Regions from separate parts of the Streptomyces sp. NPDC058812 genome, predicted to be linked through region 3. Evidence: riboswitches for the same ligand, from Rfam matches in the RefSeq annotation. Region 3 holds a riboswitch; each other region holds the start of a gene.
What was found. Region 3 has a riboswitch for thiamine pyrophosphate ahead of thiC (phosphomethylpyrimidine synthase ThiC). Riboswitches for the same ligand answer to the same signal wherever they lie in the genome.
Positions count from the first base shown of each region.

Region 1 (10,049 bases), on a different contig from region 3:
CGGGCGCCGCACGCCTGGGCCGCGAACTGGCCCGCGCCGGGTTCACCGTGGCCACCGGCGGCGGTCCGGGCGCGATGGAGGCGGCGAACCTCGGCGCCTACGCGGCCCCGTTCGACGACGGGATGCTGGACGACGCGCTGCTGCTCCTCGCCAAGGTCGCGTCGTTCACCCCGTCGATCACCGACTGGGCGCGGTCCGCGTTCGAGGTGCGCGAACGCTGGCCCGGGGGTGGCGCCTCGGTCGGTGTCCCGACCTGGTTCTACGGCCACGAGCCGCCCAACGCCTTCGCCGCGCACATCGCCAAGTACTTCGCCAACGCCACCCGCGAGGACGGCCTGCTGGCCCGCTCGAACGCGGGCGTGGTCTTCCTGCCGGGCGCCGCCGGGACCGTACAGGAGATCTTCGACAACGCGACGCCGAACTACTACGAGTCGCGGGGCGAACCCACGCCGATGGTGCTGGTGGACCGGGCGCACTGGACGGAGAAGCTGCCGGCGTGGCCGCTGCTCACGTCGCTCGCCGGGGGACGGACGATGGAGTCCCGGATCGCGCTCGTCGACCGGATCGAGGAGGCTCCCGGAGCGCTGAAACGTCTCGGCGGTTAATAAGACGGCAAAGCCAACGCCCTTGGCCGGCATATGCGTTGACACTGCTTATGCACCGCTTATAGACCAGTGAGGCTCGTGGGTGTGCTGATGCCGCTCATCAGGCGTCAGCACCCTCTCCACCCCCCGCATCTGCGCTCCCGTAAAGGACAAACGTGGCAGTCCTGTCCATACTCAGAAGCACGGCATCCCGTCGTGGCGTTCGCGCCCTCGGCGTCGCCTCCGCCTCGGTGGCCCTGGCCATCGGGGCCGCCGGCAACGCGCTCGCCTGCGACATCAGCGAGTTCTCCGCCGCCGCCAAGTGCGAAGGCGACAAGGGTGTCATCACCGTCACCGACGTGGACCCCGCCGGCATCCCCGCCACCGTCACCGTCTACCTGCAGAACAACGGCGCCGACGCCGAGAAGATCGGCGAGCAGGTGGTCAAGGGCTCGCGCGAGGGCAGCACCATCACCTTCGCCGCGGACTGGAAGCCGAACGCCGAGTACCGCATCCACGTCAAGGCCGACAAGTACGTCGACGAGGACATCAAGCCGAACCTCGTGACCCCGTCGACCCCCTGCGAGACGGAGGACACGCCGACACCGACGCCGACCCCGTCGGAGAGTTCCTCCACCCCGGCCGAGGAGACGGAGACACCGACCCCGGCACCGTCCACGTCGGCCCCGGCCCCGGCCCAGAGCGAGAGCACCGCACCGGCGGCCGTGCCGAGCAACAACGCCCCGTCCCCGGCGGCCGGTGAGTCCAACCTCGCCGAGACCGGCGCGAACTCCAACACCGGCATGATCGCCGGCATCGCGGCGGCCCTGGTCGCCATCGGTGGCGCCGCGGTCTTCTTCGGCCTGCGCCGTCGCGGAGCGAACAGCAACCGCTGACGCCTCGCTCACCGGTACGCGGCAGTGGTGGCCCGTCCCCGGCCGGGGCGGGCCACCGTCACGTCACCTCAGCCGAACGCCGTCTTCTCCAGACAGAGTTCCAGCAGCTCGCGGTCGCCGAGCACCTGGAGTCCGGGGGTGTCCAGCGGCAGCCTGCGGTAGAAGGCCAGCAGCACGTCCGTGAGCGGGCCCCGCAGGGCCACGGTCGCCTTCTCGTGGCCGCGGCGCCAGGTGACGCCCTCCTCGGGCAGCTCGATCAGCCATTCGGCGTCGAGGTCCGCGGCGGTGTCGGTGGCGTGCAGGTGGATGCTCCGGCCGGGCGCCCGCAGGCCCTTGACCGGCCCGTCCGGAAGGACCCGCTGCACGAACCGCACGATCTCCAGCCACTCCTCGATCGCGTCGGCCGCCACCTCGGCGGCGACCGCCTCGAACGGCCGGCCCGCCGCGAGGGCCGCGTCCGCCCCGTGGACGACGAGCTCGTGCGTCATCCGGCGGGCCCAGAAGCCCGCGGTGTGGTTCCCGGTCCACGACCACGCCCGCCCGTCCGGTCCGGCCTCCCGCAGCGCGCGCACGACCGCCTCGCCGGACTCCGCCAGCCACGCCTCCAGGGCGGCCGCGTCCCCCGTCGCCCGCGGACCCTCGGATCCCGGCGCGCGGTCCAACGGGACGTCCTCCTCGGCGCGGGTGCGGACGATCAGCTCCGTCCAGCGCAGGGCGCGGCCGACGTGCCGCACCAGGTCCTCCAGGGTCCAGTCCGGGCAGGTCGGCACAGTGGCTGACAGGTCGGCGCCGGAGGACAGCACGGCGCCGAACCGGCCCACCTGGTGGGCGATTTCATCGCAGTAACGGTCATGCGCAAGGAGTGTCATGCCTTCACCCTACGAGCGGGGCGATCATCCGAGCACGACGATTTCCGCCACGTCGAACTCCACTCCTATCGCGTCCCCGACCTCCGGTGCCGCCCGCAGCGCGCACGCCGCCTCCAGGCGCGGCGCGTCCTCGGGCTGGAGGTGGACGGCGACGTGGGTGCCCCGGAAGGTGCGTGCGGTGACCGTGCAGCGCAGGCCCTCGTCGGCGGCCACCATGCGTACCCCGGCGGGCCGGACGAGCAGGGTGCGGGCACCCTGCGGGGCGTCCTCGGGGACCGGTACCTTGCCCCACGGGGTGTCCGCGGCCTGTCCCACGACGGTCGCCTCGACGACGTTGTCGAAGCCGAGGAAGCGGGCCACGAACGCGTCGGCCGGCCGCTGCCACACCTCCAGAGGCGTCCCGGACTGGGCGATCCGCCCGTCCCGCATCACCACGACCCGGTCGGCGAGCGCGAAGGCCTCCCCCTGGTCGTGCGTCACGGCGAGCACGGTCGTGCCCAGCCGGCCGAACAGCTCCCGGAGTTCGACGACCAGGCGCTCCCGCAGCGAGCGGTCGAGCTGGCCGAGCGGCTCGTCCAGCATCAGCAGCCGGGGCCGGGGCGCGAGGGCGCGGGCCAGCGCCACCCGCTGCTGCTCACCGCCGGAGAGCGCGGCGACGGACCGGTGAGCGGCACCCGGCAGCCCGACCAGCTCCAGCAACTCCCCCACCCGCTCCCGCTGTCCGGCGCGGGAGGCGCCACGCATCCGCGGTCCGAAGGCGATGTTTCCGGCCACGTCGCGCTGCGGGAAGAGCTGGTGGTCCTGGAACATCAGCCCGACCTCGCGCTTGTGCGCGGGCACCCCGGACTGGTCCCGCCCGTCCAGCGTCACCCGCCCGGCGTCCAGCGGCTGGAGCCCGGCGACCGCCCGCAGCAGCGTCGACTTGCCGCTGCCGCTGGGCCCGAGCACGCACACCACCTCGTGCTCGGCGACCCCCAGGTCGACGGCGTCGAGCACGGCCCGGCCGCCGAAACGGACGGTCGCGCCTTCGAGGCTCAGCAGCATCCGTGGAACTCCCGCATCTCTAGAACTCCCGCACCCCTAGAACTCCCCGCTCCGGTCGGCCCGCAGCCGCTCCAGCACCACCAGGGCCACGGCGCACACCAGCATCAGAATCGTCGACAGGGCCATCGCCTGGCCGTAGTTCATGTCCCCGGGCCGTCCCAGCAGCCGCGCCACGGCCACCGGCAGCGTCGGGTTGTCGGGCCGCGCGATGAACACGGTCGCCCCGAACTCCCCGAGCGACACCGCGAAGGCGAACCCGGCCGCGACCAGCAGCGCCCGCCGCACCATCGGCAGGTCCACCTCCCGCCACACCCGCCACGGCGACGCCCCGAGTACCGCCGCCGCCTCCCGCAGCCGTACGTCCACCGCCCGCAGCACCGGCAGCATGGTCCGTACGACGAAGGGGACGCCGACCAGCGCCTGCGCGAGCGGCACGAGAATCCAGGAGGCTCTGAGATCCAGCGGGGGTTCGTCCAGCGCGATCAGGAATCCGAAGCCGACCGTCACGGCGGACACCCCGAGCGGCAGCATCAGCAGCGCGTCGAAACCGCGTACGAAGCGGCCCGCGTCGCGGCGGGTGAGCGCGGTGGCGGCCAGCGCGCCGATCACCACGGCGATGGCGGTGGCGGCGACGGCGTACTGGAGGCTGTTGCCGATGGCCTCGATCGGCGGGACGAGGAAAGCGCCGCCGTCCTCCCGGGTCAGCGCCCGGTAGTAGCCGAACCCGGGTGCGCCGAGCGACCGCTCGACCAGCACGGCGAGCGGCAGCACAAGGAGCACGGCGACGGTGGCCAGGACCCCGGCCAGCAGCGCCCACTGCCCGGTCCCGCGCGGCCGGCGCGCGGTCGTGGCCGCGTCCACCAGCCGCAGGGCCGTCTCCCGCCGCCGTACCGTCCAGGCGTGCACGGCGAGGATGGCGGCCACCGCGGCGAACTGGATCAGCGTCAGCACGGCGGCCGTGGACAGGTCGAAGATCTGGGAGGTCTGCCGGTAGATCTCCACCTCCAGGGTGGAGAAGGCGGGTCCGCCGAGGATCTGGACGACGCCGAAGGACGTGAAGGTGAACAGGAACACCATCAGCGCGGCGGCGGCCACGGCGGGCGCGAGCGCGGGCAGCGTCACCTGCCGCCAGGCCTTCAGCCGCGAGGCACCGAGCATCCGCGCGGCCTCCTCCTGCCGCGGGTCGAGCTGCGACCAGAGGCCGCCGACGGTGCGTACGACGACGGCGTAGTTGAAGAAGACGTGCGCGAGCAGGATCGCCCACACGGTGGTGTCCAGCCGTACGCCCCACAGCTCGTCGAGCAGCCCGCCGCGCCCCACCAACGCCAGGAACGCCGTACCGACGACGACCGTCGGCAGCACGAACGGCACGGTCACCACGGCCCGCAGGACCTGCTTGCCGGGGAAGTCGAACCGGGCGAAGACGTACGCGCCGGGCAGTGCGATCAGCAGGGTGAGCGCGGTGGAGGCCAACGCCTGCCAGGTGGTGAACCACAGCACGTGCCGGACGTCGGGCTGGGCGAGTACGTCCGCGACGCGTCCGAACTGCCAGGATCCGTCGATCTCCAGTCCGCGCGCGACGATCGCGGCGACGGGGTAGGCGAAGAACACCGCGAAGAACGCGACGGGCACGGCCATCAGGGCCAGCCGCGCCGCGCTCCCGCGCGAAGTCCTCGCCTTGCCTACTTCAGTACGAGTGAGGTCCACGACTTGACCCACTGGTCGCGGTTGTCGGCGATCTTCGCCGGGTCCATGGTCTGCGGGTTCTCGGCCTCGGGCCCGAACTTCCGGAACGCCTCGGGGATCTCGGCGCCCTCCCGCACCGGGTAGACGAACATGTTCAGCGGCATGTCCTCCTGGAACTGCTTGCCGATGAGGAAGTCGAGCAGTGCCTTGCCGCCCTCGGTGTTCCCGGCGTTGCTCAGCAGACCCGCGTACTCGACCTGCTGGAAGCAGGTGCCGGTGGCGACGCCCGTCGGCGCGGTGGCCGGCTGGGGATCGGCGTAGATCACCTCGGCGGGCGGGGAGGAGGCGTAGGAGACGACGAGCGGGCGGTCGCCCTTGGCCTTCTTGCCGCCGGACGAACCGGAGAACTCCTCGTTGTACGCCTGCTCCCAGCCGTCGACGACCTTGACGCCGTTCGCCTTCAGCTTCTTCCAGTAGTCCTGCCAGCCGTCGTCCCCGTACTTGGCGGCGGTGCCGAGCAGGAAGCCGAGGCCGGGCGAGGAGGTGCCCGCGTTCTCGGTGACGAGCAGGTCCTTGTACTCGGGCTTGATCAGGTCGTCGAAGGAGTCCGGCGGGGTCAGCTCGTGCTCGCTGAAGTACGCCTTGTCGTAGTTGACGCAGATGTCGCCGGTGGTGACGGGCGTGACCCGGTGCTTGTCCTGGTCGGCCCGGTACTCGGGGAGGACCTGGTCGGAGCCCTTCGCCTCGTACGGCTGGAACAGCCCGTTGTCGAGGGCGCGGGACAGCAGCGTGTTGTCGACGCCGAAGAAGACGTCGCCCTGGGGGTTGTCCTTGGTGAGGATGGCCTTGTTGACGGCCTGCCCGGCGTCGCCGTCCTCCAGGACGCGGACCTTGTAGCCGGAGCTCTTCTCGAAGGCGGCGAGGACGTCCTTCGACACGGCCCACGAGTTGTGGCTGACGAGGGTCACGGTCTTGGAGTCGCCGGAGCCCTGGCTGTCGCCGTCGGACGACGATCCGCAGGCGGCCAGGCCGCCGACCATGCCGAGCCCGACGGCCAGGACGGTGGCCTTCTTGGTGATGCTCACTGAATTCCTCCTGGGTGACCAGGAGAAGACGCGGCCCCGCCCGGAACCCCTGGCGAGGGTCCCGGGCAGGGCGCAACAGCTCGAGTGGTGACCGATCTCCCTACCCAGAATGACCTGGGCCAGGTTCGGAGGGTCTGCGGCCGGTGCCGCACTCTCAGCGCTGTGGCGCTCCCCTGTCGGAATATGAAGATGTACTTCCGGACGTACTTCCGTATGAAGTTATGAAGCTGTCGTACGACGATGTACGACGCCGGTCAGGTTACCGCTCGCTCGCGGCGAGCTGACCACACGCCCCGTCGATCTCCTGCCCACGGGTGTCCCGGATCGTCACCGGCACACCATGCGCCGCGATCGCCTCGACGAACGCCTTCTCGTCCTCGGGCCGCGACGCGGTCCACTTCGAGCCGGGCGTGGGGTTGAGCGGGATGAGGTTGACGTGGACGGGCCTGCCCTTGAGCAGCCGCCCGAGCCGGTCACCGCGCCACGCCTGGTCGTTGATGTCCCGGATCAGCGCGTACTCGATGGAGAGCCGGCGCCCGGACGTGGCCGCGTACTCGAACCCGGCGTCCAGCACCTCACGCACCTTCCAGCGCGTGTTCACGGGGACGAGGGTGTCGCGCAGCTCGTCGTCGGGCGCGTGCAGCGAGATGGCGAGACGGCACTTGAAGCCTTCGCCGGTGAAGCGGTGTATGGCAGGCACGAGGCCCACCGTGGAGACCGTGATGCCGCGCTGGGAGAGCCCCAGTCCGTCCGGCTCGGGGTCGGTGAGGCGCCGGATGGAACCGACGACGCGATTGTAGTTGGCGAGGGGCTCGCCCATGCCCATGAACACGATGTTGCTCAGCCGGGCCGGTCCTCCGGGGACCTCGCCGTCCCGCAGGGCGCGCATCCCGTCCACGATCTGGTGCACGATCTCGGCGGTGGACAGATTCCGGTCCAGGCCCGCCTGCCCCGTGGCGCAGAACGGGCAGTTCATGCCGCAGCCCGCCTGGGAGCTGATGCACATGGTCACCCGGTCCGGGTAGCGCATGAGGACCGACTCGACGAGCGTCCCGTCGAACAGCTTCCACAGCGTCTTGCGGGTGGTGCCCTGGTCGGTCGACAGGTGCCGCACGACCGACATCAGCTCGGGCAGCAGCGCCTCCCGGAGCCCCTGGCGCGAGCCGGCGGGGATGTCGGTCCACTGCTCGGGGTCGTGCGCGTACCGCGCGAAGTAGTGCTGCGAGAGCTGCTTCGCACGGAACGGCTTCTCGCCGATCGCGGCGACGGCCTCCTTGCGCTCGGCGGGCGTGAGGTCGGCGAGGTGCCGCGGCGGCTTCTTGGCTCCGCGGGGGGCGATGAATGTGAGTTCTCCGGGCTTAGGCATGACCTTCCCAGTGTCGCAGATCCACATGGGTGACCTGCGGGGGTCGGTCGCTACGACTGTCGTCAGTAGTCGCCTCCGGTCACCACTGAGCGGCCTCGGACGGCCCAGAGACGGCCCAGGGCTCCGCCGACACGACCGCAGCGACCAGGCAATGACGTGGCTGCCCTTCTCGGCGTCCGCAGCAAAGAACACACAGACGAGTCACATGGAGGCTCCCAGCTCGTCCGGTGACTGCGGCCCGTGCGCCCAACGGCCGACGGCGAGTACCGTTGATCACCGCATATTCGTACCCGCGGACGTCCCGCACGGACTCCCCCGGCTCCCTCGCCAGGGCGACCCGTAAGGACTCCGCTTCCTCAGCCCTGCTGCGAGGTGCGCGGCATGAGCTTTCGCGTGCGCCTTGGCCAGCTGCTCTGGAACGGCAGCGGCGACCGCGCCGGCATGCTGCCCGAACCTTGCGACGGCCCAGGCCGACGGCCCCACCGCGTGAGTATCCGGTACAGACACGTAATCCCCCTTCCGCCGATCCCCAGTCCATCTGCGTGACACGCCCACGAAGGGCAGCTGTCCACGCTGATCGTTTGAAGCGACACATACCTTGGGCAGTGACGAGTGCGGAAGTCGTGGACAGAAGGGGACCGGCATATGGACGAGATAGCAACAGTTGTATCGCTCATCATATCTACAATTTCGCTTGCCGTCGTTGCGGCTGCACTGAGATTCCAATCCCGGCAAATGAAGATTTCGCAGGATGAAAGCATGAGGGCACAGCATCGAGAGCTGATCGGAATGTCAATTAACGATATTTCGTTGGCTCAATGCTGGGGCGACATCGCGAGCCACGAGAGCAACGAAAGATCCAGGCAGCTGATGTTCGCCAACCTTATTTTCTCTTGGTACTACTCCTCGTTCATTACCGAAGACGTAAATGAAGCGCAATTGGAGGTGAACCTGAGAACGTTCTTCAGCGGCGACGTGGGGAAGCAGTACTGGGACCAAGGCAGGTCAGGATGGGCGGGCTTGCTGGAAGCTGCGGAGTCAAGGAGAAAGAGCAGATTCCTTGCCATCGCGGACCGCGCTCATGAGTCCGCCGAGAGTAACTCGCACGACGTTGGGCCATGATCTGCGAGGCTCGCGCCAAAGTGGCTGCGTAAAGCCACGGAACCGACCGCTCCAGCCGCGATGTACCTCCTCGCTGGCGTCAGGTGGCCGATTGCCGCGTGCGGGGAGCGGAGCGAGCCGCCTTGATGACGGGGAGAAAGTCTGAACCGTGCCGCTGACGGTGCCCGGCACCTCGAATCGCTGGGTGCGCCGGCGCGCCTGGTGCGCTGGTCGCTCATCACTCCGGAGCCGTGTACGAGGCGGAGCAACGCGGGCTCTCGGCAGAGCTGGCCGTCTATGAGCGGGAAGACTCGCCGATGCTGGACGCCCTGATCGGCCAGGTCGCCTCCATTGCCCTCCTCTTCGCCACGCTGGCGGACCGCTTCGGAGTCGGGAGCGCCGAGCAGGAGCGGCCGTGAGTGGCGGCTACACGCGGGACATCTACGGTGACGTGCGGGCCTCGTGCCGTGGCTGCCCGCCCAGGTTCAGGCGGTCCGTGCAGCACTCCCCCAGCGCCACCGGCGCCCATGGTGGACGTGGGCGCCGGGTGCGGGCTCCGTCAGGGCGAGATCGCGGGATGGGCGGAGGGTGCGCTCGGCCAAGCCTGGCCTGACCGAGCGCCCGGATCGGCGTTGTGACTTCGACCGGCGAGGCAGGGCCTGTGGGTGCCGTTCAGGCAGATCCAGCAGCGCCACATCGACGCTTGACCTGAACCAAACTTGAGCTTTTAGGCTCCATTCAAAGCCCCAGGAACCGATCAGCGTCCCTTCGAGGAGGTTCGCCATGAGCGAGCACACAGCCCACTTCGAGATCCCCGACCGCTACCGCTATGCCGTGATCCCGCACATCATGGTCGACGACGCCGCCGCGGCGATCGACTTCTACCAGCGGGCGTTCGGCGCCCGTGAGAACTTCAGGATCGATGCCCCGGGCGGTGGGGTCATGCACGCCGAGATCACCATCGGGCGGTCGACCCTGATGCTGGGCGACGCCAGCGGGGACGAGGCGGAGGCCGCCTCCTTCGCCGCACCGGCCTCGCTGGGTGGAGGCACGTCCGTCACGTTGCACGTCTTCGTGCCGGACGTCGACAGCCTGGCGGAGCGAGCAGAGGCCGCCGGCGCGGAGATCCTCCAGCCGCCGAAGGACATGTTCCACGGTGACCGCACCGTCATCCTCAAGGACCCTTCGGGCCACATGTGGGTGTTTCTGACCCACATCGAGGACGTCTCGGAGGCGGAGCTGCGGCGCCGCCTGACCGCTGCCGGGTGACCGCTGTCGCCGTATGTGCGGTGACCGGCTGTGCCCTGGACACGGGTAAGGCCCGCCGCCCAGGGGACGGCGGGCCTTACCCGCCAAGAAGACGACCGGGCCGTCAGCCGGACCCGACGAAGATCACCAACAGCAGCCACACCACCGGC
Region 1 is NZ_JBHYOB010000012.1:149,574-159,622, reverse strand. Features, by position in the region: gene ACFW48_RS24780 (LOG family protein) at 1-605, shown strand, start outside; gene ACFW48_RS24775 (LAETG motif-containing sortase-dependent surface protein) at 761-1,480, shown strand; gene ACFW48_RS24770 (maleylpyruvate isomerase family mycothiol-dependent enzyme) at 1,549-2,349, opposite strand; gene ACFW48_RS24765 (ABC transporter ATP-binding protein) at 2,374-3,393, opposite strand; gene ACFW48_RS24760 (ABC transporter permease) at 3,430-5,100, opposite strand; gene ACFW48_RS24755 (thiamine ABC transporter substrate binding subunit) at 5,076-6,164, opposite strand; TPP riboswitch at 6,244-6,349, opposite strand; gene rlmN (23S rRNA (adenine(2503)-C(2))-methyltransferase RlmN) at 6,424-7,530, opposite strand; gene ACFW48_RS24745 (DUF6082 family protein) at 8,176-8,652, shown strand; gene ACFW48_RS24740 (hypothetical protein) at 8,883-9,050, shown strand; gene ACFW48_RS24735 (VOC family protein) at 9,415-9,900, shown strand; gene ACFW48_RS24730 (phosphatidate cytidylyltransferase) at 10,004-10,049, opposite strand, start outside.
Region 1: linked by a shared signal. The riboswitch ahead of ACFW48_RS24755 (thiamine ABC transporter substrate binding subunit) and the one ahead of thiC (phosphomethylpyrimidine synthase ThiC) in region 3 are both predicted to bind thiamine pyrophosphate.

Region 2 (10,049 bases), on a different contig from region 3:
AGGCCGAAGTCGGCGACCTTGACCCGGCCGTCGTCGCCTATCAGGACGTTTTCCGGCTTCATGTCCCGGTGCACGAACCCGGCCCGGTGCGCGGCGCCGAGCGCGGCCAGCACCGGCTCCAGGATGTCCAGCGCGGCCCGCGGCCGGAGTGCCCCGCGCTCGCGCAGCACGTCGCGCAGGGTGCAGCCGGCGATGTACTCCATGGCCAGGTAGACGTACGCCCCCTCGGCCCCCTGGTCGAACACCTGTACGACGTTGGGGTGGTCGAGCCGGGCCACCGACTTCGCCTCGCGGATGAACCGCTCCACGAAGATGGCGTCGGTCGCGAGCGTCGGGTGCATCACCTTCAGCGCGAGCACGCGGTCGAGGCGGGTGTCCACGGCCCGGTAGACCGTGGCCATCCCGCCGACCGCGATCCGCGCCTCGACGCGGTACCGGCCGTCGAGCACCTGCCCGACGAGAGGGTCCTGAAGGGTCGTGTCCACGCAGGTGAGTCTACGAGCCACCACGGACACCCGGCGTCGCCGCCGACGAACGGGGGCGGTACTGCAGCGCGCCTGTGACGCTTCTTACGCCCACGCACGGCCGCCGACGGCGACGAGCCCCCACGGGCGAGGCCCACCTCTCGTCCGACTGGGAACGGGTGGTGCGCGGGTGGGAGACGAAACGGCAGGACAGCGCAGGCTCACTGAAAAGCGGGCCGCTCCGGATCAAGCACCGCCAGGCCCTCCGCAGGAGACGACGCCTCGGCGAAGTGCCGCCGCGGAATCCGCCCGGCCCGCCGCGCCAGCCGCCCAGCCTCCACCGCGGAAGACATGGCGGCAGCCATCAGCACCGGCTCCTGCGCCCGCGTCACCGCCGAGGCGAGCATCACACCCGCGCACCCCAGCTCCATCGCCAGCGCCACGTCCGACGCCGTACCGGCCCCCGCGTCCAGAATCACCGGCACACGCGCGTGCTCCACGATCAGCTCGAAGTTGTGCGGGTTGCGGATGCCCAGCCCCGACCCGATCGGCGAACCGAGCGGCATGATCGCGGCGCACCCGACATCCTCCAGCTTCCGCGCCAGGACTGGGTCGTCGTTCGTGTACGGCAGCACCGTGAACCCGTCGTCGACCAGCGTCTCCGCCGCGTCCAGCAGCTCGATCGGGTCCGGCAGCAGGGTGCGCTCGTCGGCGATGACCTCCAGCTTCACCAGATCGGTGCCGAGGGCCTCGCGCGCGAGCCGCGCGGTGAGGACCGCCTCCCCGGCGGTGAAGCAGCCGGCCGTGTTCGGCAGCACCCGGATGCCGAGCTTCTCCAGCACCGACAGCACGGAACCGTGCACCGAGGCGTTCACGCGTCGCATCGCGACGGTCGTCAGCTCGGTACCGGAGGCCACGAGCGCGCGCTCCAGCACGTCGAGGCTGGGCGCCCCACCGGTGCCCATGATCAGGCGGGACCCGTAGGACGTACCACCGAGGACAAAGGGATCGTCGGCCATGGTCAGCCTCCTTGGACAGCGGTGAGGACCTCGACACGGTCGCCGTCGGCCAGCGCGGTGGCGGGCCACTGCGCGCGCGGGACGACGGTTTCGTTCAGGGCGGCGGCCACACCGGACGGCGCCGCGGTGAGCGTGCCCACCAGGGCGTCCAGGGCCGTGCCGGGAGCCACCTCGCGCGGCTCGCCGTTGACGGAGATGTTCATGCGGGCTGCTCCGAGAGTCGCTGGAGTGCGGGGGCGGCGCCGAAGCGCCGGGGGGTGAAGGGGCGGGCCTCGGCCGGCAGCTCCCCGGTGGTCAGGGCGTGTGCCATGACGTCGCCGGTGACCGGAGTGAGCAGGACGCCGTTGCGGAAGTGCCCGGTGGCCAGCAGCAGGCCGTCAAGACCGGTCGGTCCGAGCAGCGGGGCGTTGTCCGGTGAACCGGGGCGCAGACCCGCCCGGGTCTCCGTCAGGGGCAGCTCGGTGATGCCGGGGACCAGCTCGTGGGCGTCGCGCAGCAACTCGTAGACGCCGCCCGCGGTCACCGTCGTGTCCCAGCCCAGCTCCTCGCTGGTGGCGCCGACGACCAGCTCGCCGCTCTCCCGGGGGACCAGGTAGAGGGGGTTGCCGCGCACCACGGCACGCACCGTCCGGTTCAGCAGCGGCCCGTGCGTCCGCGGCATCGTCAGCCGCAGTACCTGCCCCTTCACGGGCCGCACCGGCGGCAGAACGTCGTCCGGGACGCCCGTGAGCCGTCCGCTCAGGCTGCCCCCGGCCAGCACCACCTGCCCGGCCTCCAGCGCGGTGCCGTCGGCCGTGACGACACCCGTGGCCCGTTCGCCGCCGCGCACGACGGTGAGCCGGTCGGCCCACACCCGGTGGAAGACGACGCCCGCGCGTTCGCAGGCGGCAACGAGCGCGCCAGCGAGGCGCCGGGGGTCGATCTGATGGTCGCCGTCCACCCGGAGCCCCCCGCGCACACCCGGCGCGAGCATCGGCTCCAGGCGCCGGCACTCGCGCCCCGACAGCCACTCGGACTCCAGGCCCGACCGCTGCTGGAGCGCGTGCAGTTCCCGCAGGTGGGCCCGGTCGTCGGCGTCCAGCGCGACGGCGAGGGTGCCGCACCGGCGGTACCCGAGGTCGTGGCCCGTGAGGTCGGCCAGCTCGGCCGCGAACTCCGGGTAGCGGCGGGCCGAGGTGAGATTCAGCGCGAGCAGCGTCTGCTCGCCGTGGTGCAGCTCCGTCACGGCGGCCAGCATCCCGGCGGCCACCTGGGCGGCCCCGCCGCCCGGCTCGGGGTCCACGAGGGCCGTGGCGAGCCCGCGCTGCGCGGACCGCCAGGCGGTGACCAGGCCGATGATCCCGCCGCCGACGACGAGGACGTCCGGCGTACGCGACGACGCGGCCGCCGCGGCAGCCCCGGACACGGAAGCAGAAGTCGGTGGTGACGACATGGGCGTCCAGCCCCTCCCTTCGCCGGCATGACCCGGATCAGGTTCGTACGGTCGGAGGCCGCCAGCCTCCCTCTCAGCCCGGTGCGTCCGGGCTCCCGCGAGTGCTTTACGTTGGCCACCCTAGCCCGCAGCGCATCGCACTTGTAAGGGAGCCTCCGCCCGTGGCGCGTTCACTCGACGGTCTCGTTCTCGCCCCCGTCGCCGACCAGGCGCCCGGCCAGGTGGGTACGCGAACCCGGTTCACCTACCACGAGCAGGACGGCGCCGTATGGGCCGAGTACGCGGGCGGTGACGTCGTCCGCGGACGTCTGGTGGGCACCAGGGAGGGCGACCGCCTCGACTTCCGGTACGTGCAGCTCAAGACCGACGGAAGCACGTCGTCGGGACACTGCGTGTCGACCGTCGCCGAGCTGCCGGACGGGCGGGTGCGCCTGGACGAGACCTGGGAGTGGGAGTCGCGGCGGGGCAGCGGGACGAGCGTTGTGGAGCAGGTCACTGCGCACGAGCACTGACTGACGAACTGTCAGTGTCTAAGGTGATCAGGTGAGCGAGCAGACGCAGGAGCAGACCCGGGAACGGGGAGCGGACGCGGAGCGCCGTGTGGTCGTGGTGGGCGCCGGCATGGCGGGCGTGCAGACCGCGGTCGCCCTGCGGGAGCAGGGTTTCACCGGCACCGTGACCCTGATCGGCGCGGAGCCGCACCAGCCGTACGACCGCCCCCCGCTGTCCAAGGCCGTCCTGCTCGGCACGGCCGAGGGCTCCGCCTTCGACGTCGACTTCGAGGCACTCGGCATCACCCTGCGGCTCGGCTGCGAGGCCCTGGGCGTCCGCCCCGGCACGCACGTCCTGGACACCTCCGACGGACCCGTGCCGTACGACGTCCTCGTCCTCGCGACCGGCGCCGAACCGATCCGGCTGCCCGGCGCGGAGGGCGTGCCCGGAGTGCACCTGCTGCGCACCCTGGACGACGCCGAACGGCTGCGGCCGGTGCTCGCCCGGCAGCACGACATCGTGGTCGTCGGCGCGGGCTGGATCGGCGCCGAGTTCGCCACCGCCGCGCGCGAGGCGGGCTGCGCCGTGACCGTCGTGGAGGCCGCCGACCGGCCCCTCGCCGGCGCGCTGCCCACCGAGGTCGCCGCGCCGATGACCGGCTGGTACGCCGACTCGGGCGCCGTACTGCGCACCCGCGCGCGCGTGGAGCGCGTCGAGACGGGCGGTCCCGGGGAGCCCGGTGGACCCGTGGAGCCCGGCCACGTCGTCGTCCTCGACGACGGCTCGCGGCTGCCCGCCGGCGCGGTCGTCGTCGGCGTCGGAGCCCGGCCCGCCACGGCCTGGCTCGCCGGCTCCGGGATCGACCTCGGCGCGCACGGCGACGTCCTGGCCGACGACCGTCTGCGCACCTCCGTTCCGGACGTCTACGCGGTCGGCGACTGCGCGTCCTTCCCGTCCGGACGCTACGGCGAGCGGCTGCTGGTGCACCACTGGGACAACGCCCTCCAGGGCCCGCGCACGGTCGCCGCCAACATCATCGGCGCCGCCGTCGGTGAGGCCCCGGTGGCCTACGACCCGGTGCCGTACTTCTGGTCCGAGCAGTTCGGCCGCTTCGTCCAGTACGCCGGTCATCACACGGCCACCGACACCACCCTGTGGCGCGGCGACCCCTCGGGACCGGCCTGGACGGTCTGCTGGCTGCGCGAGGGCCGCCTGGTCGCCCTGCTGGCGGTGGGCCGCCCCCGGGACCTGGCCCAGGGCAAACGCGTGATCCAGGCCGGCACGACGATGGACCCGCGGCTGCTGGCCGACCCGGCGAGGCCGCTCAAGGCGGCGACGGCGTAGCCCTCCGCCCGGGTGCGGCGGCCCGGGTCGGACGGGTCTGGTTTCCGACTGTCAGTGCCAGATGGCAGGCTTGGGACGTGACCGAGATTGACGCAAAGATCGATGCTCTCGTGCCTGCCTGGCTCACCGTCCCCGACATCGCCGAGATGCTCGGCGTCGAGGTGACCCGCGTACGCCAGCTGATCAAGGAAGGCCAGCTCATCGCCGTGCGGCGCGGTGAGAACCGCGCGCTGCACATCCCCGCGGCCTTCATCGACGAGGACAAGGTCGTCAAGGGCCTGGTCGGGACCCTGACGCTGCTGCGGGACGACGGCTTCACGGCCGAGGAGATGCTGGAGTGGCTCTTCACGCCCGACGAGAGCCTGCCCGGCACCCCCGCCCAGGCGCTGAGCGAGAATCGCGGCACGGAGGTGAAGCGCCGCGCCCAGGCGCTCGCCGTCTGACCTGACACGCACCGCCCGGCGTGCGGGCCGCGGCCCGCGGTCCCCAGCGGCCATGACGGTCCGCGGTCCCGTACGCCACGGCCGCGACCCGCTGCCGCCGCCCGACGACCGGACCGCGGCGCGGTCGCCCACGGTGCACGGGCGCGGCCATGGCGCGCCGCAGCCCGTAATGCCGGGCAGCGGCCGCCGCGGGCGCCCGCATTCCATGGGCCGCGGGCCACCTGCGGCGAGCTCCCTGTTTTCGGGGCCGAGGGGAGTCCGTGTTCTCGGGGCCGAGGGAGTCCGCGGCCCTGGGGCCGAGGGGAGTCCGCGGCCCCGGGAGCGGAGCCCCCCGGTCCGGCGGGCCGCGAGGCGACCGTGGCACGACACGCTCCGTATGCTCGGGGCCGGCGGTGCCCGCAGCTCCGCATCCCGAGGACCGCGTCACCATCGCGGCCCACAAGCCAAGGCCGCGCGGTCCGCCGCGGGCCCACGCCACCGACCTGGGGGACATCCGCATGCCCGACACCGCCGCGACCACCCGCGCCCGGCTCGCCGACGCCCGGCTCTACCTGTGCACGGACGCCCGCCGCAGCCAGGGCGACCTGCCCGAGTTCCTGGACGCGGTGCTGGCGGGCGGCGTCGACATCGTGCAACTGCGCGACAAGGGGATGGAGGCGGGAGAGGAGCTGGAGCACCTCCAGGTCTTCGCCGACGCCTGCGCCCGCCACGGCAAGCTCCTCGCGGTCAACGACCGGGCGGACGTCGCCCACGCCGCCCGCGCCGACGTGCTGCACCTCGGGCAGGGCGACCTCCCGGTGCCCGCCGCCCGCGCGATCCTCGGCGACGACGTCCTCGTCGGCCGCTCCACGCACGCCGGGTCCGAGGCCGCCGCTGCCGCCGTCCAGGACGGCGTGGACTACTTCTGCACCGGCCCGTGCTGGCCGACCCCCACCAAGCCCGGCCGCCACGCACCCGGCCTCGACCTGGTCCGGCACACGGCCGCGCTCGGCACGGACCGCCCCTGGTTCGCCATCGGCGGCATCGACCTCGGCAACCTCGACGAGGTGCTGGAGGCCGGTGCCCGGCGCGTCGTGGTCGTCCGGGCGATCACCGCGGCGGACGACCCGGGTGCCGCCGCGGCCGAGTTCACGAAGCGACTGCGGCAGGCGTAGGCGGGTGCCGGAGGCATGTGTCCGAGGGGTGTGTCCAAGGGGTGGACAACAACTCGACAATGCGGACAAATATCCCGCATCTGGTTGGGTGACCGCCGCCCCCTGGCTAACCTGCCCGTATGGCCCTCGGAACCGCATCCACCAGGACTGATCGCGCACGCACCGTGCGCGACATGCTCGCGTCCGGCAAGACGACGTACTCGTTCGAGTTCTCCGCGCCGAAGACGGCCAAGGGCGAGAAGAACCTGTGGAGCGCGCTGAGGCGGGTGGAGGCGGTCGCCCCCGACTTCGTCTCCGTGACCTACGGCGCCGGCGGTTCCACGCGCGCGGGGACGGTCAAGGAGACCCAGCAGATCGTCGCCGACACGACACTGACCCCCGTGGCCCACCTCACAGCCGTCGACCACTCCGTCGCCGAACTGCGCAACATCATCGGCCAGTACGCCGACGCCGGGATCCGCAACATGCTGGCCGTGCGCGGCGACCCGCCCGGCGACCCGACGGCCGACTGGGTCGCGCACCCCGAGGGCCTGGCCTACGCCGCCGAACTGGTCCGCCTCATCAAGGAGTCGGGCGACTTCTGCGTCGGCGTCGCGGCCTTCCCCGAGATGCACCCGCGCTCCGCCGACTGGGACACGGACGTGCGGCACTTCGTCGACAAGTGCCGGGCCGGCGCCGACTACGCGATCACGCAGATGTTCTTCCAGCCCGAGTCCTACCTGCGCCTGCGCGACAGGGTCGCCGCGGCCGGCTGCGAGACCCCGGTCATCCCCGAGGTCATGCCGGTGACCAGTGTGAAGATGCTGGAGAGGTTGCCAAAGCTCAGCAACGCCTCGTTCCCGGCCGAGCTGAAAGAGCGGATCCTCACAGCAAAGGACGATCCGACCGCTGTACGCTCCATTGGCATCGAGTTCGCCACGGAGTTCTGCGCGCGGCTGCTGGCCGAGGGCGTCCCCGGACTGCACTTCATCACGCTCAACAACTCCACGGCGACCCTGGAAATCTACGAGAACCTGGGCCTGCACCACCCACCGCGGGCCTAGACCGGCCGCACATATTTACGACACACTGCGTAACGGCCACTGGGAGAGGGGCGTACATGGGCTGGACGGTCCTCTACATCGCGTTCGGCGTTGTCGCGCTGTGGCTGCTCGGTGAGGTGCTGCTGCAGTACAAGGCGCGGCTGCGCTGGCGGCTGCTCGCCTTCGGCGGCTTCGTCGGCGTCGTGGCCGGTGTGCTCATGTCGAACGTGATCGTCATCGGGCTGGGCGCGGCCGCGTTCGCCGTCGGCCAGACCTACGTCACGCTGTCGTTCCGCCGCGGCTTCGAGGCCGGGTGGGCGGTCAACGCCCCGGCGAGCCTCGTCGGCAGGCGCGGCCGTCCCGAACGCGGCCGCCAGGAACCGACGTTGGAGGTCTCCGGACTCGAGGCGGCCGAAGCCGGCCGGGGCGACCACGACGCCTACGACGACCGTGCGCAGGGCCACGCGTCCGGTCAGGACGGTCTGTCCTACGGCAGCGACGCATACGGCCGTGACGGCTACGACCGCGACGACTACGACCGCGACGACGTCTTCACCCCGGCCCGCCCCGCCGACCCCACGGCCGCGGAGACCACCGCCGTCTACGAGCCGCAGCCCATGCCGGACGACACCGGCTCGTACGGCGTGTACGCCGACGCCGGCTACGCCCACGACCAGCAGGCGCCGGCCGCGGCCGCGCAGGGCGCCGACCCGTCCTACGCCTACGACCACTCGGGCTACGGGCAGCAGGAGTACGGCTACGACAGCGGCGGCCAGCAGCAGTACGCCGCCTACTCCGACCCGTACATCGGCACCCACACCTATGGCGGGGCGTCGTACGACACCGGCTCCTTCGACACGACCGGCGGACAACAGTACGGACAGCAGTACGGCCAGCAGGGCTACGCGCAGGACCAGTACGCCACCGGCACGCCCGGCGGCTACGGCGGCGAGACCCCGGCCGGCGGGGTGTGGGTACCGCAGCAGCGCAGCACCGACGACCCCTACGGCGGCGAGCTCCCGCCGGAGCAGACGTATCCGTACCAGGGCAGCAACGGCCAGACGCAGGGCCAGGGTCAGGGCCACGACGAGCAGTACCGCTTCTGACGACGACTCAGGGGGTCGGTGGCCGGCCCCGACCGCTCACTGGGAGCCTCGGAAACCAGGTCCCTCCACGATCAGTCCGGCGACCATCGCGCCCGACATTCCCGCGTGCGGCAGCCCCCCGCCGGGGTGAGACCAGCCGCCGACTGTGAACAGCCCGCCCACGCGCGTGCCGTTCGCCGGGTGCAGCAGCCGTCCGCCGGCCCCCGCCAGCGCCGGCACCGGAACCGCGCCGCCCGCCGCCCCGGTCGCCGCCGCGACATCGGCCGGGGTGCGCACCTCGTGCCACAGGAGACGGTCGCGCAGACCCGGTATCGCACGCTCCGCGGCCTCGACGAGGCGCTCGGCGTGGTCCTCGGCGTCCGCTTCACCGCCCGCGGGCACCACCGAGGTCAGGGTGACCGCCTCGTGGTCCGAGTCCGGGACCAGCGCAGGATCCTCGGGGCGCAGGACCGTGACGGTCGGGTCTGCGGGCGGGCCGGGTGCCGGACCGAACAGCGCCTCCAGCTCGGCCTCGCGGTCCGGCGCGTGCACCACCGTCCGGTGCGCGGCGCCCTCCGGACGGCCGCCCCGCAGCGCCAGCAGCACCGTCAGCCGGCTCGCTCCACCGTGCTGCGGCGGCACCTCGCCGTCGCCCCGCACCGCCGAACCGCCGCAGAGGCGGTCCAGCGCACCGGGCGCCACACCGGCGACCACGAACTCCGCCTCGGCCACCGCGCCTTCGGCCAGCCGCACGCCCGCCACCCGGCCGTCCTTTGCGACGATCCCCGTGACCTCGGCGCCGAAGTGGAACTCGACCCGGCGGGCCAGGCACCGTTCGTACACCGCCCGCGCCAGTTCCCGCAGGCCGCCGCCGCGCACGTACCACACACCGAAGGCGTACTCCATGTACGGCAGGACGGCGGTGTTCGCCGGGGCGGTCCGGGGGTCCAGGCCGTACGCGAGCGCGTGGCTCTCCAGGAGGGCGGCGAGCCGGGCGTCCCGCAGCTCCCAGGCGCCGACCTCGGCGAGCGTGCCGGCCCGGCGGGTGCGCAGGAGCCGCTTGTGCGGGACCGCGGGATAGGGCTCGCGCTCGGCGAGCACCTTCCAGTCCGGCCACAGCGGCTCCTCGAGGAGCGGGCGGCGCGTCCGGTCCCAGGTCTCCCGGGCCCGCACCAGGAAGTCGCCCCAGCGCCGCGCGGCGGTCGAGTCGAGTGCCGCGTCCAGGGCGGCGACGACGCCCGCCCGCGAGGCGTTCGGCAGCGACACCTCCGTCCCGTCCGCGAACACGTGCCGTGACGACGGGTCGACCTGGACCAGCTCGACACAGGATTCCAGCGGCTCCTTGCCGGTCTTGACGAACAGATCGCGCCAGACCGCGGGCAGCGGCAGCAGACCGGGTCCGGTGTCGAAGGAGAAGCCGTCCCGCTCGACGCGGCGCAGGGCTCCGCCGTACGTCCGGGTCCGCTCGTACACCGCCACCCGGTGGCCCGCGACGGCCAGCCGGGCGGCGGCCGCCATCGCGCCCATCCCGGCGCCGATCACCGCAATCCGTGCCATGCCAGGGACTTTATCCGCCGCCACCGACAATCCGGTC
Region 2 is NZ_JBHYOB010000016.1:61,638-71,686, forward strand. Features, by position in the region: gene pknB (Stk1 family PASTA domain-containing Ser/Thr kinase) at 1-485, opposite strand, end outside; gene ACFW48_RS28215 (thiazole synthase) at 686-1,483, opposite strand; gene thiS (sulfur carrier protein ThiS) at 1,486-1,686, opposite strand; gene thiO (glycine oxidase ThiO) at 1,683-2,915, opposite strand; TPP riboswitch at 2,913-3,024, opposite strand; gene ACFW48_RS28230 (hypothetical protein) at 3,077-3,427, shown strand; gene ACFW48_RS28235 (NAD(P)/FAD-dependent oxidoreductase) at 3,537-4,751, shown strand; gene ACFW48_RS28240 (Rv2175c family DNA-binding protein) at 4,829-5,194, shown strand; gene thiE (thiamine phosphate synthase) at 5,692-6,348, shown strand; gene metF (methylenetetrahydrofolate reductase [NAD(P)H]) at 6,468-7,391, shown strand; gene ACFW48_RS28255 (hypothetical protein) at 7,448-8,476, shown strand; gene ACFW48_RS28260 (phytoene desaturase family protein) at 8,513-10,012, opposite strand.
Region 2: linked by a shared signal. The riboswitch ahead of thiO (glycine oxidase ThiO) and the one ahead of thiC (phosphomethylpyrimidine synthase ThiC) in region 3 are both predicted to bind thiamine pyrophosphate.

Region 3 (10,049 bases):
GCTGGTGCCGCTGGGGCAGGAGGGCGCGCTCGCCGACTTCGACGCCCACCTCGACGATGCCCTGGACCGCATCCTGGCGGAAGAGCAGAGCGCGGGCTGAACCGTTACGGCAGCTCTACGACCGTGGCGTAACGCTTCGCCGCGATCGGCTGTCGATGGGTCAGCGCTTACGCCGACGGCCTCGCCCACGTACGGGAGCCGAACCTGCGCCCGGCGTCGTCCCGGCGGCCTGTGCCGCCGGTGGGCCGGCCGGACGGTCGGCCGATACGACGAGGGCCGCGAGGGCCGTGGTGACCGGAACGGATGCCACCAGGCCGATCGAGCCGACCAGCGTGCGCACGATCTCCTCCGCCACCAACTCGCTGTTGGCGACCGTCCCCACCCCGCTCTGCGCGATCGAGAACAGCAGCAGCAGGGGCAGCGCGGCGCCCGCGTAGGCGAGGACGAGCGTGTTGACGACCGAGGCGATGTGGTCGCGGCCGATCCGGATGCCCGCCCGGTACAGCCCCCGCCAGCCCATCGTCGGGTTGGCCTCGTGCAGTTCCCAGACCGCCGACGTCTGGGTGACCGTCACGTCGTCGAGCACACCGAGCGAACCGATGATGACCCCGGCGAGCAGCAGGCCGCTCATGTCGATCGTCGGATACAGGCCGTGGATGAGGCCGGTGTTGTCGTCCGTGTTGCCGGTGAGCGCGGCCCAGTCGATGAACAGCGATCCGAGCACACCGATCAGCAACAGCGAGATCAGGGTGCCGAGCACCGCGACGGACGTACGGGCCGACAGGCCGTGGCACAGATACAGCGCGATCAGCATGATGGCGCTGGCCCCGACCACCGCCACGGCCAGCGGGTTCGACCCCTGCAGGATCGCGGGCAGGATGAAGAAGTTCAGCAGCAGGAAGCTGATGGCCAGCGAGACCAGCGCCATGAGGCCCCGCAGCCGTCCGACGACCACGACGGCGAGCGCGAAGATGCCGGCGAGCAGGGCCAGCGGCAGCCCGCGGTTGATGTCGGTCACCGAGTACTGCAGGTCCTTCGGTGCGGAGGGCTCGTAGGCGACCACCACCTTCTGGCCCTCGTGCAGCTGCCGTGACTGGTCCGGCTGCACGATCTCGGTGAACGTAAGGCCCTTGTCCTTGCCGCTGTCGACACGGATCGTCGCCCGCTTGCAGTCGCCCTGCGCCTGTTGCACCGCGGAGGAGCCCTCGGCGGTGGAGGTGTCGCCGGTCGGAGGGACGCCCGAGGCGTTGACGGACTGGCAGCTCAGCTCGACCACCTTGGTGACGGTGGCATCCTGCGTCTGCCGGTCGAAGCCGACCCCGGTGCGTTCGTGCGGCGGCGCACCGCCCGGCCACAGCAACGCGAGCCCGACCAGCACCGCCGCTGCGAACGGGATGAGTACCGCGGCGATGACCTTCCGCAGATGCCGGGAGACAGGCGCCGCCGGTCCGTGACTGTGGGAGTGCCCGTGCCCACCGGGACCGCCGGGACCGCCGGGACCACCGTGCCCACCGGGACCGCCGCCCGCGTCAAGTCTGCCGCCGCCCGCGCCGTGAGCGTCGGAAGGGGTGGGGCCGGCTCCGTGGCCGTTGCCGTCCTCGGTGCCTGGTCCGCGGCGGGGCTCGTGTGGCGGAAACGGGGGATGCTGCGGTGTGGTCACCGACCGATCATCGCAAGAACGAGGGGGGCCCTCTGTTCACCGCGCCCGAATTGACGCTAGCGTGGAGGCACCTTTGTACACGCGGGAGCTCGGAGCACCGGGCTGAGAGGGCGCTGACCTCCGTCCCAGCGATGTTTCACGGGAAACGTCACCGAATCCGAGTGATGTATCCCACGAAGCGTCGCCAGACGGAAGCCGCTGCGTCGACCGCCGAACCTGTTACCGGGTAATGCCGGCGTAGGGAGTAGGTCTCATGACCATCAAGGACGCACGCACGCCTGCCTCCGCGCAGAACTCCGCCCAGGAGGAGACCACGGAGGCCGGGAAGTCCATCGGCTGGCACAAGGCGTACGTCGAGGGCTCGCGCCCCGACCTGCGCGTGCCGGTCCGTCAGGTGCACCTCACCAACGGGCAGTCGGTCACGCTGTACGACACTTCGGGCCCGTACACCGATCCGCTCGTCGACACCGATGTCCGCAGGGGGCTGCCGCCGCTGCGGGAAAACTGGATCATCGCCCGAGGAGACACCGAGGAGTACGCGGGCCGCCCCGTCCGCCCCGAGGACGACGGAATCAAGCACACCTCTCCGCGCGGCGGCCTGCGCAACCTCGACGCCGTCTTCCCCGGACGGCCGCGCCAGCCGCGCCGGGGGAGGGACGGCAACGCGGTCACGCAGCTCGCGTACGCACGCCGGGGCGAGATCACGCCGGAGATGGAGTACGTGGCCCTCCGGGAGAACGTCTCGCCGGAAGTGGTCCGGGAGGAGATCGCGGCGGGCCGTGCCGTACTGCCCGCCAACGTCAACCACCCGGAGATCGAGCCGATGATCATCGGCAAGCGGTTCCTGGTGAAGGTCAACGCCAACATCGGCAACTCGGCGGTGACCTCCTCCATCGAGGAGGAGGTCGACAAGATGACCTGGGCGACCCGGTGGGGCGCCGACACGGTCATGGATCTGTCCACCGGCCGCAACATCCACACCACCCGCGAGTGGGTGCTGCGCAACTCCCCCGTCCCCATCGGCACCGTGCCGCTCTACCAGGCCCTGGAGAAGGTCGACGGCCGCGCCGAGGAGCTGACCTGGGAGGTCTACAAGGACACCGTCATCGAGCAGGCCGAGCAGGGCGTGGACTACATGACGGTCCACGCGGGCGTGCGCTTGGCGTACGTACCGCTGACCGCGAACCGCAAGACGGGCATCGTCTCGCGCGGCGGCTCGATCATGGCGGCGTGGTGCCTGGCGCACCACAGGGAGTCCTTCCTCTACGAGAACTTCGACGAGCTCTGCGAGATCCTCGCCGCCTACGACGTCACGTACTCGCTCGGCGACGGCCTGCGGCCGGGCTCGATCGCGGACGCCAACGACGAGGCGCAGTTCGCCGAGTTGCGTACGCTCGGGGAACTCAACACGATCGCCAAGCGTTTCAACGTACAGACCATGATCGAGGGCCCGGGCCATGTCCCGATGCACAAGATCAAGGAGAACATCGACCTTCAGCAGGAGATCTGCGATGAAGCTCCGTTCTATACGCTCGGACCGCTGACGACGGACGTCGCGCCGGCGTACGACCACATCACCTCCGGTATCGGTGCCGCGATGATCGCCTGGTGGGGCACGGCCATGCTCTGCTACGTCACGCCCAAGGAGCACCTGGGCCTGCCCAACCGTGACGACGTCAAGACCGGCGTCATCACCTACAAGATCGCCGCCCATGCCGCCGACCTCGCCAAGGGGCACCCAGGCGCGCAGGAGTGGGACGACGCGCTGTCGGACGCCCGTTTCGAGTTCCGGTGGGAGGACCAGTTCAACCTGGCCCTCGACCCGGACACGGCACGGGAGTTCCACGACGAGACACTGCCGGCCGAGCCCGCCAAGACGGCCCACTTCTGCTCGATGTGCGGTCCGAAGTTCTGTTCCATGAAGATCTCGCAGGACATCCGACGTGAGCACGGAGGCAGCAAGGCCGAGATCGAGGAGGGCATGGCCCAGAAGTCGAAGGAGTTCGCGGCACACGGAAACAGGGTCTACCTGCCGTTGGCCGACTGAGTCCCTGCTCCGGCCTCACGCTGAGCGATCCCGTGCACGGAGGGCGGGGGCGCTTGGCGTGAGCCGGGGACGGCGGGACGAGTGATCTCCCGGACGGGACGCCGGGTCTGCCCCCTCCCCACCGAGGGGTACGTCTCGGCAGACTGGACGCATGACAGCCACCTCCCTGAGCAAGGGCGCCAATCTCGCCGTCGACTCCCCCGCGGTGCGCGTCGAACTCGTCTGGTCCGCCGGGCCGGGTGTGCCCGAGGTCGACGCCTCCGCGCTGCTGCTCACCTCGGCCGGACGCGTGCGGGACGACGGCGACTTCGTCTTCTACAACCAGCCCCGCCACGCGTCCGACGCGGTGAGGCACCTGGGCAAGCAGGCCGACTCCGGTGCCGGCGCGGGTGTCACGACCGACGCCGTCGAGGTGGAGCTGCGCTCGGTGGAACCGGCCGTCGACCGCGTCGTCCTGTGCGCCTCGGCGGACGGCGGGACGTTCGGCCGGGTGCCGGGGCTGTCACTGCGGCTGCTGGACGCCGGGACCCGCACCGAACTGGCCCGGTTCGACATGGCGGCCGGGACGGAGACCGCCCTGGTCGGCGGCGAGCTGTACCGGCGCCAGGGGAAGTGGAAGTTCCGCGCGGTCGGGCAGGGGTACGCCTCCGGACTCGCGGGGCTGGCCACGGACTTCGGCATCACCGTGGACGACGCTCCCCCGGCGGCCGCGCCCGCCGCCCCGGCGACTGCGGCGACCCCGCCGGCGCCCATGCCGTCGGCCTCACCGGCCTCACCGGCCTCACCGGCCTCACCGGCCTCACCGGCCTCACCGGCCTCACCGGCCTCACCGGCCTCACCGGCCTCACCGGCAGCACAGGCGCCGCCCGCAGCACAGGCGCCGCCCGCAGCGCCGGCCGCGCCACCGGCGCCCACCGGCGCGGGCCCCCGCCTCACCAAGGGGGAGGAACACCTTCCCGTCGACATGCGCAAGCGATTGTCCCTGCGCAAGGAACAGGTCGCGGTCAGCCTGAGCAAGCACGGGGCGGCCGGGGTCACCGCGCGCGTCGTCCTGGTCCTGGACGCCTCCGGGTCCATGTCCTTCCTCTACTCCAAGGGTGTGGTCACGGACGTCGTGGAGCGGATGGCCGCCGTCGCCGCGCAACTGGACGACGACGGTGAGATGCAGGCGTGGACCTTCGCCTCGAACCCGGCCCGGCTGCCCGACCTCCGCCTCGGCGAGCTGCCCGAGTGGCTGCGGCTGCACGTACGCGTGGGGGAGATCAGCCTCTTCCGCCGCGGCAGGAAGAAGGGCCTGCACCCCGAACAGGTCGACATGCGGGCGGTCGGCATCCAGAACGAGGAACAGAAGGTGATCGCCGAGGTCCGAGCCTACGTCCGGGACAACCCGGCGTCGGCTCCGACCCTGGTGCTGTTCTTCTCCGACGGAGGCGTCTACCGCAACGCCGAGATCGAGCGGGAGCTGCGGGAGGCGGTGGAGGAACCCGTCTTCTGGCAGTTCGTGGGGCTCGGGCGGTCCAACTACGGGGTGCTCGAGCGCTTCGACACCCTGCCGGGCCGCCGCGTGGACAACGTCGGCTTCTTCGCCGTGGACGACATCAGCACCGTCCCGGACCCGGAGCTGTACGACCGCCTGCTGTCCGAGTTCCCGTCCTGGATCGCTGCCGCCGGCCGGGCGGGCATCCTCTGATCCCCTGCCCGCCCGGGCCGGTGGCTCCTCGGCCGGTGGCTACTCGGGCCGGTGTTCCGGGCCGCCGAAGTCCGGGCTGCTGTAGTCCGGGCTCGAGTAACGCGGAGGCGGGCCCGCTTCGGGACCGCCGTCCGGGCTCGTGAACCCGGGACGGCCGTAACCGAGGTGCGGCATACGGTTGGCCGGCGCCGCCGGTGCCGTACGGTGCAGTGCCGTGGCGCCCGGCTCGGCGAGTGCCTCCCGAAGGAAGGGCAGGATGCCGCGTTCGAGCAGGGCGTCGTGCCAGGCGTCCCTGGCCCGGACCACTTCCTCGTCGAGTTCGCCGTAGCAGCCGGACTCGGCGGAGGGGCGGTTGCGCAGCGCGGTGAGCAGCAGCCCCACCGCGGCGACGAGGATCGCCACCGCAGTGAACGCGCCGAACACCCATCCGGTGGTGAGCATGGTCTGCGCGAAGGTCTGCCCCGGATCGAGCATCTTCAGGATGTAGCCGACGAGCAGGAAGATCGCCGCGGCGGTGCCGGCCAGGACGGGTGCCAGGACGGCGACGACGGCGACGGCGCCCGCGCCGGTCGCCTCGGCGACCTCGCCCATGGTGGCGGCGAGTCCCGCCGCGCCCGTGCCCGGCTCGTCGGAGCCGGATTCGCGCGTGGACGGCACCTGGGCGGGCGGCGCCGGGTGGCGCAGTTCCTCGCGGACCTTCACGTAATGCTGGTACTCGGTCGTGGCCGCCGCAGTGATGAGGGCGGTGGCGTTGAGTGCCATGGTGCGCAGTTGTTCGGAGTTGAGCCGCTGTCCCACAGCGGCCAGTTCCGGGCGGTGTGGTGCGGAGCGCAGCGCCTCTTCGAGGATCCGCTCGTACTCTTGGCGGTCCTCGTTCGACAGGTGCTGCGGAACGCTGTTCATGTGCATCCCCCGATGCTCCGTAGGGCTTGGGGCTCGCATGCCAACGAGCCGTCGGGCAGAAACGGAGGGGAGCCTGCTACGGATAAGCCGATGGTAGAGCGGTGACGGTGGGTGGTGACAGGGGGTTTCCAGAAATTGGGTGCCGGGCTGTACGGACGCCGCCGCGTGCAAACCCGTCCGGTGAACGGTCAGGTGTCGAGCGGAAGTTGCTGGACCAGCAGCTTTCCGGCCATGGTCACGCCGCCGTCCATCGCGATGGCCAGTCCGTCCGCGTAGACGTGGGGTCCCTCGACCGCGGTACGGGTGTCGTCCTCGCCGTCCTCGGAGCCGACCTCGCCCAGCAGGTAGGGGATGGGGCTGTGGCCGTGAACGATCCGGGTGCCGCCGTACGTGTCCAGCAGTGAGCGCACGGCGTCGGCGCCGCCCTCGTCGCGGAACGAGAAGCGCTTGGTGAACTTGCGGAACAGGTCCCACACCTCTTCCGCGTCGTTGCGCGTGAGCGTCTCGCGGACGGTGTCGTTGACCTCCTCGATGGAGCCGCCGTAGTCGAGGTAGGTGGTGGTGTCGGAGTGGACCAGGAGGTGGCCGTCGACCGCTTCGAGGGCGTCGAGGCGGGCCATCCACTGGAGGTGGTGGTCCTGCAGTCGGTCCATGTCGGTCTTCTGGCCGCCGTTCAGCAGCCAGGCCGCCTGGAAGGTGGCGGTGCCCGCACCGGAGTTGACGGGCGTGTCGCCGAATCGCTTGGCGCCGAGCAGCAGCAGTTCGTGGTTGCCCATCAGCGCCTTGCAGTAGCCGCCGGCCGCGGCGGCCTCGGCGGACAGCCGCATCACCAGGTCGATGACGCCGATGCCGTCCGGGCCCCGGTCCGTGAAGTCGCCGAGGAACCACAGGCGAGAGGTGCCCGCGCACCATTGTCCGGCGGCGTCGACGAGGCCCTTCTCCTGGAGGGCGGCCAACAGCTCGTCGAGGTAGCCGTGCACGTCGCCGACGACGAACAGCGGCCCCTGGCCCGTGGCGGACTGCTGCACCACGACCGGTTCGGGGTCGACGGCCACCTGGACCGTGTCACCCCGACGGATGACGGGCAGATCCCGCTGAGTGGGCGTGTACCCCCCCGGAAGGTTCTCCTCGTACTCCTCCTCGGAGGGCGGCACGGCCTCGGCCGCGTGCGTGCCGGTGGCGGCGTACGGAGCGGTCTCGTGGACGTACGCGGGCACCCGGAAGTCGCGTACCGTCGCCGTCCGCTCCACCTCGGGTCCCTGACCGGCCCCCTGAGTCATCGACCCCTCCACCATCGCGCCGCATCTGCACCGCTTCGGACTGCCTGGTCGCAGCGGCCCACGGTGTGTGGGCCCATCATAGGAATGCGGATCGCGCTGTGTGATGACCCAGGGGTGGTGAATCGGAACGGGACCCCGGTTCACCGCGGCTTTCGCCCCGATTGGGCCGGTCTTCGACCGTCCGCTACGGCGGTGTGATCGTGCTCCGGGCGTGCCGGGTGCCGTCTCCGCCGCCCTTGCCGCCACTCCCGTACGGGGATGGCGCCGCACCCGCTGGGCGGCTGCCGGCGCTCCCGAGCGGACGCGTTCGGCCGGGCCCCCGCCTTCCCGCTCCCGAGGGGGTGGCCCTACTTGCCCTCGGGTGACCGCGGCGGGCTGACCGTCGTCCGGTGCGGGCGGCGCTGCGAAGACGTACGCACGATCAGTTCGGTCGGTATCACCTGCTCGACCGGCTGGTCCGAGTCGAGCCCTTCGATGGCGTCGATGAGGACCTGGATCACCGCCGTGCCGATGCGGCGGGGCTTCAACGACAGGGTGGTGATGGGCGGTTCGGTGCTGGCGTACACGGTGGACTCGCTGCAGCAGACCAGCAGCAGGTCCTCCGGGACGCGCAGCCCGTAGCGGCGGGCGGCGGCGAGCAGGTCGGTGCCGTTCGGGTCGAACAGACCGTAGACGGCGTCGGGCCGGTCGGGGCGGGCGAGCAGCCGGTCGGCGGCGACCGCGCCGGCACACGGATCGTGCGCCGGATAGGCCTCGTAGACCGGGTCCTGGCCGACGCGCTCGCACCAGCGCAGGTAGGCGGTGGTCGACAGATGGGTGTACGTGTCGGTCGTGGTGCCGGTGAGCAGGCCGATCCTGCGGGCACCGGCGTCGGCCAGATGGTCGAGGATGCCGAGTACGGCGGCCTCGTGGTCGTTGTCGACCCAGGCGGTCACGGGGAGCGAGCCGGCCGGGCGGCCGTCGGAGACGACCGGTAAACCCTGGCGTACCAGCTCGCTGACGACCGGGTCGTGGTCCGAGGGGTCGATGACCACCGTTCCGTCGAGCGCGACGTTCGACCACACGTCGTGACGGGAGGTCGCCGGGAGGATGACGAGGGCGTAGCCGCGTGCGAGCGCGGCGGACGTGGCGGCGCGCGCCATCTCGGCGAAGTACGCGAACTCGGTGAAGGTGAAAGGTTCATCCCCGTACGTCGTCACGGTCAGGCCGATGAGTCCGGACTTGCCGGTGCGGAGCGTGCGGGCGGCGGCCGAGGGCCGGTAGCCCAGTCGGTCGGCGACCTCGCGCACATGGCGCCGGGTGGCATCCGGGAGTCGGCCCTTGCCGTTGAGGGCGTCGGAGACGGTAGTGATGGATACTCCGGCGGCGGCGGCCACGTCCCTGATGCCCGCCCGGCCCGGCCGGCTGCCTCGACGTGAGGTTTCCGCGCGGCTCACCTGGTGCTTCCCTGCTGCTGTCATGGCGAGCCGATAGTAGGGCTCATGGGGTGGGGTAGGGCGGACGCATATGCACGCGTTGACAGTCACGTTTCTGCATGATCATTAAGTGCCAACGGCCTTCGAAAGCAAGCCAGTTGATTGAATGCATCCCATTACCTGGCGTGTCAACCAGTGAGGGCCTGCCAAGTGGCAGATGTTGCGAAGAGGTCTCAACTCACCTGCACGAGGGATGCGCGCCACGGCGCGAGCCACCGGCGCGTAGATATATGTGCGGCGCGCCCCCCGAATCGTGCGCCTTCGTGCCCTGATGCCAGTGTGACGGACGAGGTCTGGCCTCACCTATACGCAGCGGCGCTGAATCCTCATAAGGTGAGAAGTATTCGATGCCGGTGGTGGTCACGAGGAGGACTGCGGTGAGCGAGACGAGCCCCAAGCTGCGCGCCGAGCTGGAGGGAATTCCCACCTACAAGCCGGGCAGGCCCGCCGCGGCCGACGGTCCGGTGGCCTACAAGCTGTCCTCGAACGAGAACCCCTACCCGCCCCTGCCGGGAGTGATGGAGACGGTGACGGCCACGGCCTCGTCGTTCAACCGGTACCCGGACATGGCCTGTACGTCCCTGATGAACGAACTGTCGGACCGGTTCGGCGTGCCCCTCTCCCACCTGGCCACCGGCACCGGTTCGGTCGGTGTGGCCCAGCAGCTCATCCAGGCGACCTCGGGCCCGGGCGACGAGGTGATCTACGCCTGGCGTTCCTTCGAGGCGTACCCGATCATCACGCAGATCAGCGGCGCGACGTCCGTGAAGGTGCCGCTGACACCGGGCGACGTGCACGACCTGGATGCGATGGCGGCCGCGATCACGGACCGGACCCGGCTGATCTTCGTCTGCAACCCCAACAACCCGACGGGCACGGTGGTGCGGCGGGCCGAGCTGGAGCGGTTCCTCGATCAGGTGCCGAGCGACGTGCTGGTCGTCCTCGACGAGGCCTACCGCGAGTTCATCCGGGACCCCGAGGTGCCGGACGGCGT
Region 3 is NZ_JBHYOB010000006.1:48,141-58,189, reverse strand. Features, by position in the region: gene ACFW48_RS14130 (SsgA family sporulation/cell division regulator) at 1-100, shown strand, start outside; gene ACFW48_RS14125 (YibE/F family protein) at 161-1,660, opposite strand; TPP riboswitch at 1,732-1,921, shown strand; gene thiC (phosphomethylpyrimidine synthase ThiC) at 1,914-3,707, shown strand; gene ACFW48_RS14115 (VWA domain-containing protein) at 3,859-5,397, shown strand; gene ACFW48_RS14110 (hypothetical protein) at 5,437-6,306, opposite strand; gene ACFW48_RS14105 (metallophosphoesterase) at 6,489-7,595, opposite strand; gene ACFW48_RS14100 (LacI family DNA-binding transcriptional regulator) at 7,928-9,040, opposite strand; gene hisC (histidinol-phosphate transaminase) at 9,433-10,049, shown strand, end outside.